Regions from separate parts of the Peribacillus sp. FSL R5-0717 genome, predicted to be linked through region 1. Evidence: riboswitches for the same ligand, from Rfam matches in the RefSeq annotation. Region 1 holds a riboswitch; each other region holds the start of a gene.
What was found. Region 1 has a riboswitch for preQ1 ahead of queC (7-cyano-7-deazaguanine synthase QueC). Riboswitches for the same ligand answer to the same signal wherever they lie in the genome.

Region 1 (3,283 bases):
CTCGAATCCCATTCACATTCACACGTACCGGGATGGAGTCGAGACGCTTCTGATGGCGTTTTTGTTCAAAAATGCCATAGCCAAGCAAAAAGATCGCACAAATAAATATTGGTGCCATTTTTTTTTAACCTCTCTTTTTTTCAATTATTTGAATTACTGAATACACACTACATGATTTTAAACTTAATAGGCAAGAGCCAATTATTCTATCGTAATATAGTTATCAACAGCTTTTTCAAATATATGTATATTAGTGTGTAATAGTATCTAATGGGATGAATTATTTTATGAGTACAAAGATATGGCTGGAAATCGAGGGAATCGAGGTTTCATTTACACTAAATTATGGAAAGTTTAATAAAGCCCCATTTCAGTCAGAATCAAAATGGTTTTATGAGCATTTGAACCTAATTCATAATGGCTATATTTGAATAATATTTTTTTTAAAAAGTGAGGTTTATTACAGTTTGTTAATTGTATATACCCATTGTTTGACATAAAGGTTACAATTTTTATGGATTTTTCATTCAATGTGAAATATTGCATCTAACGACTCAATTAGTTGAACTCTTTTGAATATGGACAAAGATGAGTAAAAGAACACATCTCTTTTTTTTAGTATTTTCCTCGGGAATACCCATAGGTCTATAATTGACCTTTTACCTAAAAAATGAAATGAACTAGAGTTAGCCCATTTCTTTTAAAAAATACCTAGTTTCTTCTATAGATAAAGTGTTTATATAAGAATGAAAAATAAAAAAAGCCCAGAAGCATATCTGGGCTTTCGGCTTATATATTGTAAATGAATGGAATGGTCACGGATCTCCGTTAAACATGGATAGATTTACCTTTTGTGGGTCTTGAATTACAGCATGGGTAGCTGATAATGGAAGGAATCCAGGTTAACTTGATTTCTTTCTCTCAGAAATCTCAAGGGTGGAGTCCTTTTTACCGCCATCAATCACATAAAATCTAGGAGCTAATCTCCTTTTTTTACGTTGATTGTCAGGATTCATCTTCATATAATTTTCGTATTCTTTGCGAAAGAATTCTTTGGTTTCCCGTTGCAATGCTTTTCTTTCGTTAAAATCTGCGATGAATTTGAAAAAACGTTTCATATGAATTCCTCCTTATGGGGTTAAAAGGTCTTAGTTTAATAGTAACATATCGTTGGTGAAGTTTAACCTTTTTTTGCAATTTTGGAGTGGAAATTATGTTTTTGTGTGAATAAAGTTGTGAATGGTTTGATTCGAGAAAAAGCATGTAATGGATCCTTGCTGAGTAAGTGACCGTGCATGGTATTGAAAGGGAATGTCGGGATTGCAGAAAGCGGGTATTGGAAGCAATGATTATTTGAGTTAAAATATTCCTTATATTCATTATACACTAAATATTCTGAAAACAAAGGAAAATATTCACTTCCAGCCGCTTTTGATAGATTTGCTTTTTAATGGTTCATTATTGTGTATAGTTATATATTCCCCGAATTTATGAAAATGAAACTTCCCTTATGTGGGAGGGAAAAAAGCAATTTCCCGCATACGGGCTTTAACGCTTTTCAAATTATTGGACCCCTTATCGATATTTTATTCACTTTTTTTTATCGGATTTTTAATGTAATTTTTAAGTAATGAAAAGTTAACCAAATTTGCCATCAGGTCTAATGTTCACTTTATATAAACATCTTGATTTCTTATCATTTTCAAGTTACTATTGACTTGGAAAAATATAATATTCCGCGTTAAGGCGGAAGAGGTTCTAGCTACCCTCTCAAAAAAACTAAGGAGAAACAGTGCTCTATTCTTAGGGTGCTGTTTTTTTCCGTAAAAAGGAGTTTTATAGAAATGAAGAAGAAAGAAAAGGCAGTGGTTGTGTTTAGCGGAGGACAGGACAGTACGACGTGCCTGTTTTGGGCATTGGAGAGATTTGAGGAAGTGGAAGCGGTGACGTTCGATTATAATCAGCGGCATAGCTTGGAAATCGAATGCGCTCAAAACATTGCCAAGGAATTGGGTGTGAACCATCATATCCTTGACATGTCGCTGCTGAACCAACTGGCACCGAATGCATTGACGAGAAGTGATATCGCAGTGGCGGACGGAGAAGAAGGGGAGCTGCCGTCGACGTTCGTGCCAGGGAGGAATTTGCTGTTCCTTTCGTTTGCCGGAGTGCTGGCGAGTCAGATTGGCGCTAAACATATTGTCACAGGAGTCTGTGAAACGGATTTCAGCGGATATCCTGACTGCCGCGATGTATTCATTAAATCGTTGAATGTGACCTTGAACTTATCGATGGACCAGTCATTCGTGATTGATACGCCGCTAATGTGGCTTAATAAAGAGGAAACATGGGAGCTTGCTGACCAGCTTGGCGCGTTCGACTTTGTCCGCGAAAAGACCCTGACTTGCTATAACGGAATCATCTCCAATGGCTGTGGAGATTGTCCGGCATGCAATCTGCGGAAAAAAGGGCTGGATGACTATGTAAGCAGACGGAAGGTGCTTTCATGATGTACGGTTTTAAGATAGTGGATAAACTCCAAAAAATAGATGAAGATATTCAGCGCAGCCAATTGAAGTATACAAACAAGAGGGTTCTCGTGAGTAAGGAATTCACCTTTGACGCGGCGCACCACCTGCATGACTATGAAGGGAAATGCAAGAACCTGCATGGCCACACGTATAAAGTCATTTTCGGATTGAGCGGGTATACGGATTCACGCGGGTTGATGATAGATTTTGGGGACATCAAGGATATCTGGAAAAATGAAATCGAAATCCACCTGGATCATCGTTATTTGAATGAAACCCTGCCGCTCATGAATACAACAGCTGAAAATATGGTAGTCTGGATTTATGAAAAAATGGCCGAAGCCCTTTCATTAAAAGAATATGAGGGTGCAAGAGTCGAATTTGTTCGACTGTACGAAACGCCGACAAGCTATGCCGAAGCCAGACGGGAGTGGATGGAAAGTGAGTAAACTTCCGGTAATGGAAATCTTCGGGCCGACCATCCAAGGAGAGGGAATGGTCATTGGTCAAAAAACCATGTTCGTTCGGACGGCTGGCTGCGATTATTCATGTTCCTGGTGTGATTCCGCTTTTACTTGGGATGGCACAGGGAAGGAAGAGACCGTTCAGATGACTGCCGATGAAATATGGGATGAGCTGAAGCGAATTGGGGGTTCCGGTTTTTCCTTCGTGACGATATCTGGGGGGAACCCGGCCCTGCTGAAAAACCTAAACGGCTTGATAGCGATCTTACATGAAAATAAAATGAAAAT
Region 2 (3,283 bases), 2.0 Mb from region 1:
CTTACCTCCGAAGAGCCTTGATTGATCATCTCAATATTCACCTTTGCTTCAGCCAAGGCTTTTGACGCTCTTGCCGTTGTACCGACATTATGGCGCATTCCTTCCCCTACAACCATGATCAAGGCAAGATCATGTTCCACATTCACTTCATCGGCATGAAGCTCTTTCTTGATTCGGGAAATGATTTTCTTTTCGGTATCCCCTTTCATCTGGTCCTGCCTTAGAATAAGCGTCACATCATCGATGCCTGATGGAATATGCTCATATGAAACTCCATAATCCTCGAGGATGTGCAGCAGTTTCCGGCCAAAACCAACTTCCCGGTTCATCAAATATTTGCTAATGTAAATACTGCAAAATCCTTTATCACTTGCAATCCCAATAACAGGCCCGTTCGTATTATCCCGTGTATTCACAATGCGGGTCCCTTGTGCCGCCGGATTGTTCGTATTCTGGATATGGACAGGTATTCCCGCCCGGAATGCAGGAATCAGCGCCTCATCATGAAATACCGAGAAACCTGCATAAGAAAGCTCACGCATCTCACGATAGGTTAGTTCCCGGATTCCCTTCGGATTGGAAACCACATTTGGATTCACCGCATAAACGGCATCCACGTCCGTAAAGTTCTCATACAAATCAGCTTTGACCCCATTAGCAAGAATCGAACCCGTAATATCGGAACCGCTTCTTGAGAAGGTTAACACATCACCATCTAACGTATATCCGAAGAATCCTGGGAATACAACGATTCCCGGCTCATCACGCAGAGCATATAACCGATCATAAGACTCTGGCAGCACCCTGGTAAATCCACCTTCATCCGTTACGATCAAGCCTGCCTTCTTCGGATTGATATACTGTGCCTCCACTCCAAGGCTTTGGAAATAACCTGCGACCAGCTTCGCATTATTATCCTCGCCACCTGCCTTCAAGGCATCCAGATAGCGCTTTGGGTTCGTTTGATCTGCATGCAGCAGCGCCATTAAATTTTCATGAATCCCTGTGATTACACTCTCGGATATATCCAACTCTTCAGCAATGCTCGCATAGCGGGATACAACATCTTCTATCAAATGCTCTCCGTTATCCCCGCGCAGCTGCTGTTCCGCAGCTTCAATCAATAAATCCGTCACCTTTATATCATCGGAATTGCGTTTTCCTGGAGCAGAAACGACCACAATCTTCCTCTCTGGATCAGAAACAACAATTTCGAATACCTTCCTCAACTGATCACCTGACGCAAGTGAACTTCCACCAAACTTTGCAACTTTCATCTCGACATCCCCTATTTTCGTAAATATTCTGTCAAAATTAACTCTCCCTATTATTACGCTTTTTCTCGAAACAATCAAGTGGAAATTCCATTATGGGAGGACATTTGTACTCTTAAAAAGGACAGAATGACAGAACCACTGATCGAAATTAGCTATAAACTAAAAAAAGACAACGGGCATATGCCCATTGTCCCTCCTATTCTTTAGCGATTATCCACGGTTTCCGGGTATAAGTCATGATTCATCAAGCGGTAATTCGCCATTTCCTCATACTTCGTACCTGGTTTCCCATAATTCGTGTAAGGGTCGATGGAAATTCCGCCCCTAGGTGTAAACTTGCCCCAGACTTCAATATATTTAGGGTCCATCAATTCGATTAAATCATTCATGATGATGTTCATGCAGTCTTCATGGAAATCACCATGATTGCGGAAGCTGAATAAGTAGAGTTTCAAAGACTTACTTTCCACCATTTTCACACTGGGAATATAGCTGATGTAAATGGTAGCAAAGTCCGGCTGGCCCGTGATTGGACATAAACTAGTGAATTCCGGGCAATTGAATTTGACGAAATAGTCCCGGTTCGGATGCTTGTTATCGAATGACTCAAGGATTTCAGGAGCATAGTCGAATGTATATTTTGTTCCTTGATTCCCAAGCAGTGTGATATCTTTTTTTAATTCTTCTTCTTTTCTTCCAGACATGAAAAGTCCTCCTAATCCCACATTTCAGGGAGATTCATAAAATGGGCCTCTATATAACAAAAACCATATCTCCTCAAAGATATGGTTGATTCGCAAAAAATATCAAAGCCATAGTTTTTTTAAGAGGGTGATGCTATGAACCTCTCCCGTTTATCGGGAAATATTTTAAAATTGTCATAGTAAATATAGAAAAAAATATCTAATCTGTCAATCATACATTTTAAATTTGGTTTGATTCCTAAGGGCATTCAGCTTAAAATGTAGAAGAAGTTTATCCTACATGAAGGAAGAGATTAAGTCAATGTGGATTTTTGCAGCACTCATCACGAGTTTATGTTTCGGAATCAATAACAGCATTTTTAAATGGAGCAGCGGAAAAGGGTATTCCAAGATACATATCCAATTTTTCTTTTATTTTTCAGCTTTTATTTTGTCCATTGTTTATGGAGTATTAATGGATGGTTTGCAGCTGAACTGGCTGTCCATCATGCTTGGTGCAGCAATTGGTGTACTGAACGCCAATGGTAACATCCAGATGGCAAGCGCCTTTGAAAAAGGTCCGGCAAGCTTGACATCTCCATTAATCGCAGCGAATGCCATATTCCCCATTCTCTGTGCAGCTTTAATTTTTCACGAACATATTTCTTCCTTGCAGTGGAGTGGAATCGCCTGCATGTTTATCGCTACATTAGTCATCCAATATACACCTAATGCAAAAGGTAATCATCAATATGTCCCATGGATGATGCACACATTACTCTCCATCTTATCTTTTGGTGTGCTCGGCATTCTTATGACGACATCAACACGTCTTCAATTAAACTCCCTTGATATCCTTGTATCAATGTATGGAGGCGGAATGCTTTATCTTCTTTCGGCTCTAGCCTTTAAAAAAGAAAAAATCAAGCTAAAGGAAGTCAAAATCGGTTCCTTAGTAGGCTTTTTAAGCATGATAGGCTATGGATGTTATTTCTTTGCGTTGAACACTGGCATCGCAAGCATCATTTTCCCTGTCGTCAGCCTGAACTGTTTGGTTGTCGTATTCGCTGGATGTTATATATTCAAGGAAAAACTAAAAAACTATCAAATTGCTGGTGTCCTTGCAGCATTAATCGGTATTATTTTAACTAAAATATGAATATAGTTCGTTTTAAAAAAACAACCTGGCTGTCATGTATACAAGCCAGGTCGTTTTTTAAAAAACCTGAAAATGGGGCATGTCAAAAAAAAAGTGTTGACACTTCACTTAAAATATCAGATAATTTTGAATATTAATTCTCACGATTTTAGCTTTTGAAATGT
Region 3 (3,283 bases), 1.9 Mb from region 1:
CGCTTATAGACCATGAAGAATAGTAAGAAGAGGAGTGCAAGAGCCGCTAGCGTATATTGGTTCATTTCAACAGATAGCAGTCCATAGGGAATCAGTGATAGGAAGAAAAAGTATATAAGGTTGCCAAGTGCCGTCGCCAATAAAAAGTCTTTGAAAGTGACGGTGCTGACTCCGGCCGCCAAGTTAATTAAGCTTGTTGGGATAAGCGGGAAAATCCTGCCTGTAAACACGTACATGAAGCCATGCTCCACTACAGATTCTTGCCATTTTTCACCAATCTTCTTTAAAAGAAGCTCCTGAAACCAGTTTCTTGCTGCATAAAAAATGAATCCTGAGGCAACAACACTTGTAAACCAACTCCATAGATAGCCATATATGAATCCTAATATCGTGACATTGATGGTCAGGAGCAAAATTAAGGGGATGATTGTAAAAGAATTTTGTACAAACATCAAAACGAATGTCACAATAAATGTAAGCAAAAGATTTTCCTTCAATATGCCAATAACAGAATCCAAATCACTTTTCCAAACCAAAGTGAACAGTTCTGCATTAGAGTATATAAAAATTGCGATTACAAGTAGACCGATTATGGTCAGGACTTTTTTCAAAGGGCCACCACCATTCTTACTAATAGTTTATCATTTTCAAGTTCAATGGTGAAAAAAAAGAGCTGCCGCATCATGCAGACAGCTCTTTTCCATTATAGTGGCTTAACGGCGCGAAGATTCCTTTTAAAGCCACTTTTCAAACTGAATTCTTTTGTTCATTCCATAAATGATTGGCGCTCCAATCAAAAGGACAACGAACTCACCGACAGCTGTAGTCATCCAGCTTAGCCAGAATGGCAAGCCAAAGGCAAGGTTCAGTTCAATTGCAATTAAAAACATTGTGAACGTGAAAAAGATAATCGTAGCGACCATACGTCCTTTAATGCCTTTTATGAAACGAGAAACATAAATGACAAGCAATAAGGCGAGCAGGGATTGGCCCACCCCAAAAATCAAATCATATGGCACCATCGGCGAAAAGAGCAGATTCGATATGAAGACTCCTCCAACGATACCGTAGATATACTTTTTATTGAATACAATCAGATGATTCAACATTTCCGGTACACGGAATTGGAACATCTCAAAAGCTATTGGTTTAAACACCAATGAGACCGCCACATACAAGGCAGCCAATAACCCGTTTATCACGAGTGTACGAACATTCATTTTACTCTCTCCCTAGTTTTTTATCGTGGGATGGTTACGAACCACGTGCAGGCGTTTACCCGATGATTAATAGTATCCCACGTAAGCTTGTTTCGTCAATTTGTAAAGAATGGTTTTAATTTATAGGTTTCCAATCAGATGAAGCAGCACAATTGTATTTTGAATTATTGCAATGAAGGATGATATTATTTCAATATGTACATAAAAAGGAGTGAATATTAATATGTCGATCGAAAGTGTCAAAAGCCATTTTAAACAATGGAATCGGGAAGGTGACGTAAAAGAGTTCGAAACATCTAGTGCCACGGTGATTGAGGCAGCGGAAACCATCGGTGTTATCCCAGCGCGGATTGCCAAGACCCTTTCCTTTAAAGGGGAAGGTGAACACGCGATTTTGGTCGTTGCCACAGGGGACGCGAAAGTGGATAATAAGAAATTTCGTCAGACGTTCGGTTTCAAGGCACGAATGCTTTCACCTGATGAAGTGCTTGCACAGACCGGCCATGCAATCGGAGGCGTTTGCCCGTTTGGCCTGGCAAACGATTTAGCTGTTTTTCTTGATGTATCGATGAAGCGCTTCGAGTCATTGTTTCCGGCTTGCGGCAGTTCAAACTCTGCAATAGAACTTACACTCGCTGAATTATTTGAATATTCAGGTGCCAAGGATTGGGTGGATGTTTGTAAGGGGTGGGAAGAAAAGGAGAATGTGGAAACGGCGGCAGGAAATGCAGTTGATGGCATTTGATGAATGGGATGGAGTCCACTAAGTGAACTTTATTTGGGGCCGCATTCATTTCTATTATTAAAGCGGAAAACGGGCAGAAAGTGTTCCTGATCGGAGGTTGAAAGATGTTAAATGGAAGCGAAAGAAAAAGTAATAGCAGCTATCTGAGTCTTAAAACTCTTTATGAAGAAAATATAACGGTTAAGAGCATTGCCCAGGAGCTTGAGTTTTGCCATAAAAACGATCTGGCGCTGGATATCCAGAAAGCAATGAAAAAAAAGAATTTTGATATATTGGCAGTCCAAGATCAAGGGGAAATCATCGGATATATCGAAAGGCAAGAACTAGGTGAGGGAAGTATTTCTGAATATATGAGAAACTTCTCACCAAGGGAAATGGTTTCGAATTCAACCCCTTTGATCCAGCTTCTCCATATTTTTAAGAATAAGACAAGGGTGTTCGTATTAGAGAATAATTCAATTAAAATGTTGATTACCCATGCCGACCTCCAAAAGCCTCCGATCAGGATGCTGATATTCGGATATATTACCTTATTGGAAATGAGGATGAGCGATATCATCCTGGATAGATTCGGCGATGGCAGCTGGTATCCAATGATCAGCGAAGACCGTTTAGAAAAGGCAACCGAATTATATAAAAGGAGAATCGATAAAAATGAGGATATCAATATAATAGAGTGCCTGCAAATCAGTGATAAATTCGATATTATACATAAAGATAAAGAATTGAGGCACTTCTTCCAAATCCCTTCGAAAAGTAAAGGGAAGAAGGATGCGAATGCCATCCGAAAATTACGGGATAAGATTTCCCATGCTAATGAACTGGGTCTGGACATGTCATGGATGGAAATCATCGAGGTTGTCGAGTCCTGCGGCCGAATGCTCGAAATCTCTGAATCCTATCCTTATGAAAAATAAGATCTGGCTAATCATGCTGGTTCTTTTTTTTGCGCATCCAGATAGAAAAAAACTGCCCGTATCAGGCAGTCTCCCGAAAAATTCAAAACTCCGGCAGTTGATCCAGGTTATTTTCTTTTATCCCATCGGGCTCACTCCGTAATATGTCACGTCCATATTTATGAAAGACGTCAACGTTGGCCAGGTTGCCAGCTTTGGCTTCCGCAAGGGCTGAGGGGTAGTCGAGTTCGCGGCCGGAGTTCGTCTTGATGGCGATAATATTGTCCTCTTCATTTTTCCTTACGGCGATGATTTCTTCTTTTCCTGCTGCTGAATCACTTTGGTTTGCTTGCGGTGTTCCCTGCTGTTTATATGACTCATAGGCTTCTTCAAATTTGTCCATGTTTTAGGCACCTCCTATT

Region 2: it holds a riboswitch for preQ1, as region 1 does, so the genes downstream of both, queF (preQ(1) synthase) here and queC (7-cyano-7-deazaguanine synthase QueC) in region 1, are expected to answer to the same signal.
Region 3: it holds a riboswitch for preQ1, as region 1 does, so the genes downstream of both, NYE65_RS15085 (QueT transporter family protein) here and queC (7-cyano-7-deazaguanine synthase QueC) in region 1, are expected to answer to the same signal.

Annotation. Positions count from the first base shown of each region.
Region 1 is NZ_JBBOOF010000001.1:1,197,210-1,200,492, reverse strand. It holds gene pgsB (poly-gamma-glutamate synthase PgsB) at 1-118, opposite strand, end outside; gene NYE65_RS05835 (hypothetical protein) at 288-431, shown strand; gene NYE65_RS05830 (hypothetical protein) at 903-1,118, opposite strand; PreQ1 riboswitch class I at 1,747-1,789, shown strand; gene queC (7-cyano-7-deazaguanine synthase QueC) at 1,845-2,510, shown strand; gene queD (6-carboxytetrahydropterin synthase QueD) at 2,510-2,980, shown strand; gene queE (7-carboxy-7-deazaguanine synthase QueE) at 2,973-3,283, shown strand, end outside.
Region 2 is NZ_JBBOOF010000001.1:3,174,370-3,177,652, reverse strand. It holds gene NYE65_RS15445 (aspartate kinase) at 1-1,277, opposite strand, end outside; gene queF (preQ(1) synthase) at 1,481-1,981, opposite strand; PreQ1 riboswitch class I at 2,086-2,131, opposite strand; gene NYE65_RS15435 (EamA family transporter) at 2,262-3,119, shown strand.
Region 3 is NZ_JBBOOF010000001.1:3,105,314-3,108,596, forward strand. It holds gene NYE65_RS15080 (TVP38/TMEM64 family protein) at 1-611, opposite strand, end outside; gene NYE65_RS15085 (QueT transporter family protein) at 735-1,220, opposite strand; PreQ1 riboswitch class I at 1,227-1,271, opposite strand; gene NYE65_RS15090 (YbaK/EbsC family protein) at 1,444-1,965, shown strand; gene NYE65_RS15095 (hypothetical protein) at 2,070-2,882, shown strand; gene NYE65_RS15100 (DUF3892 domain-containing protein) at 2,965-3,264, opposite strand.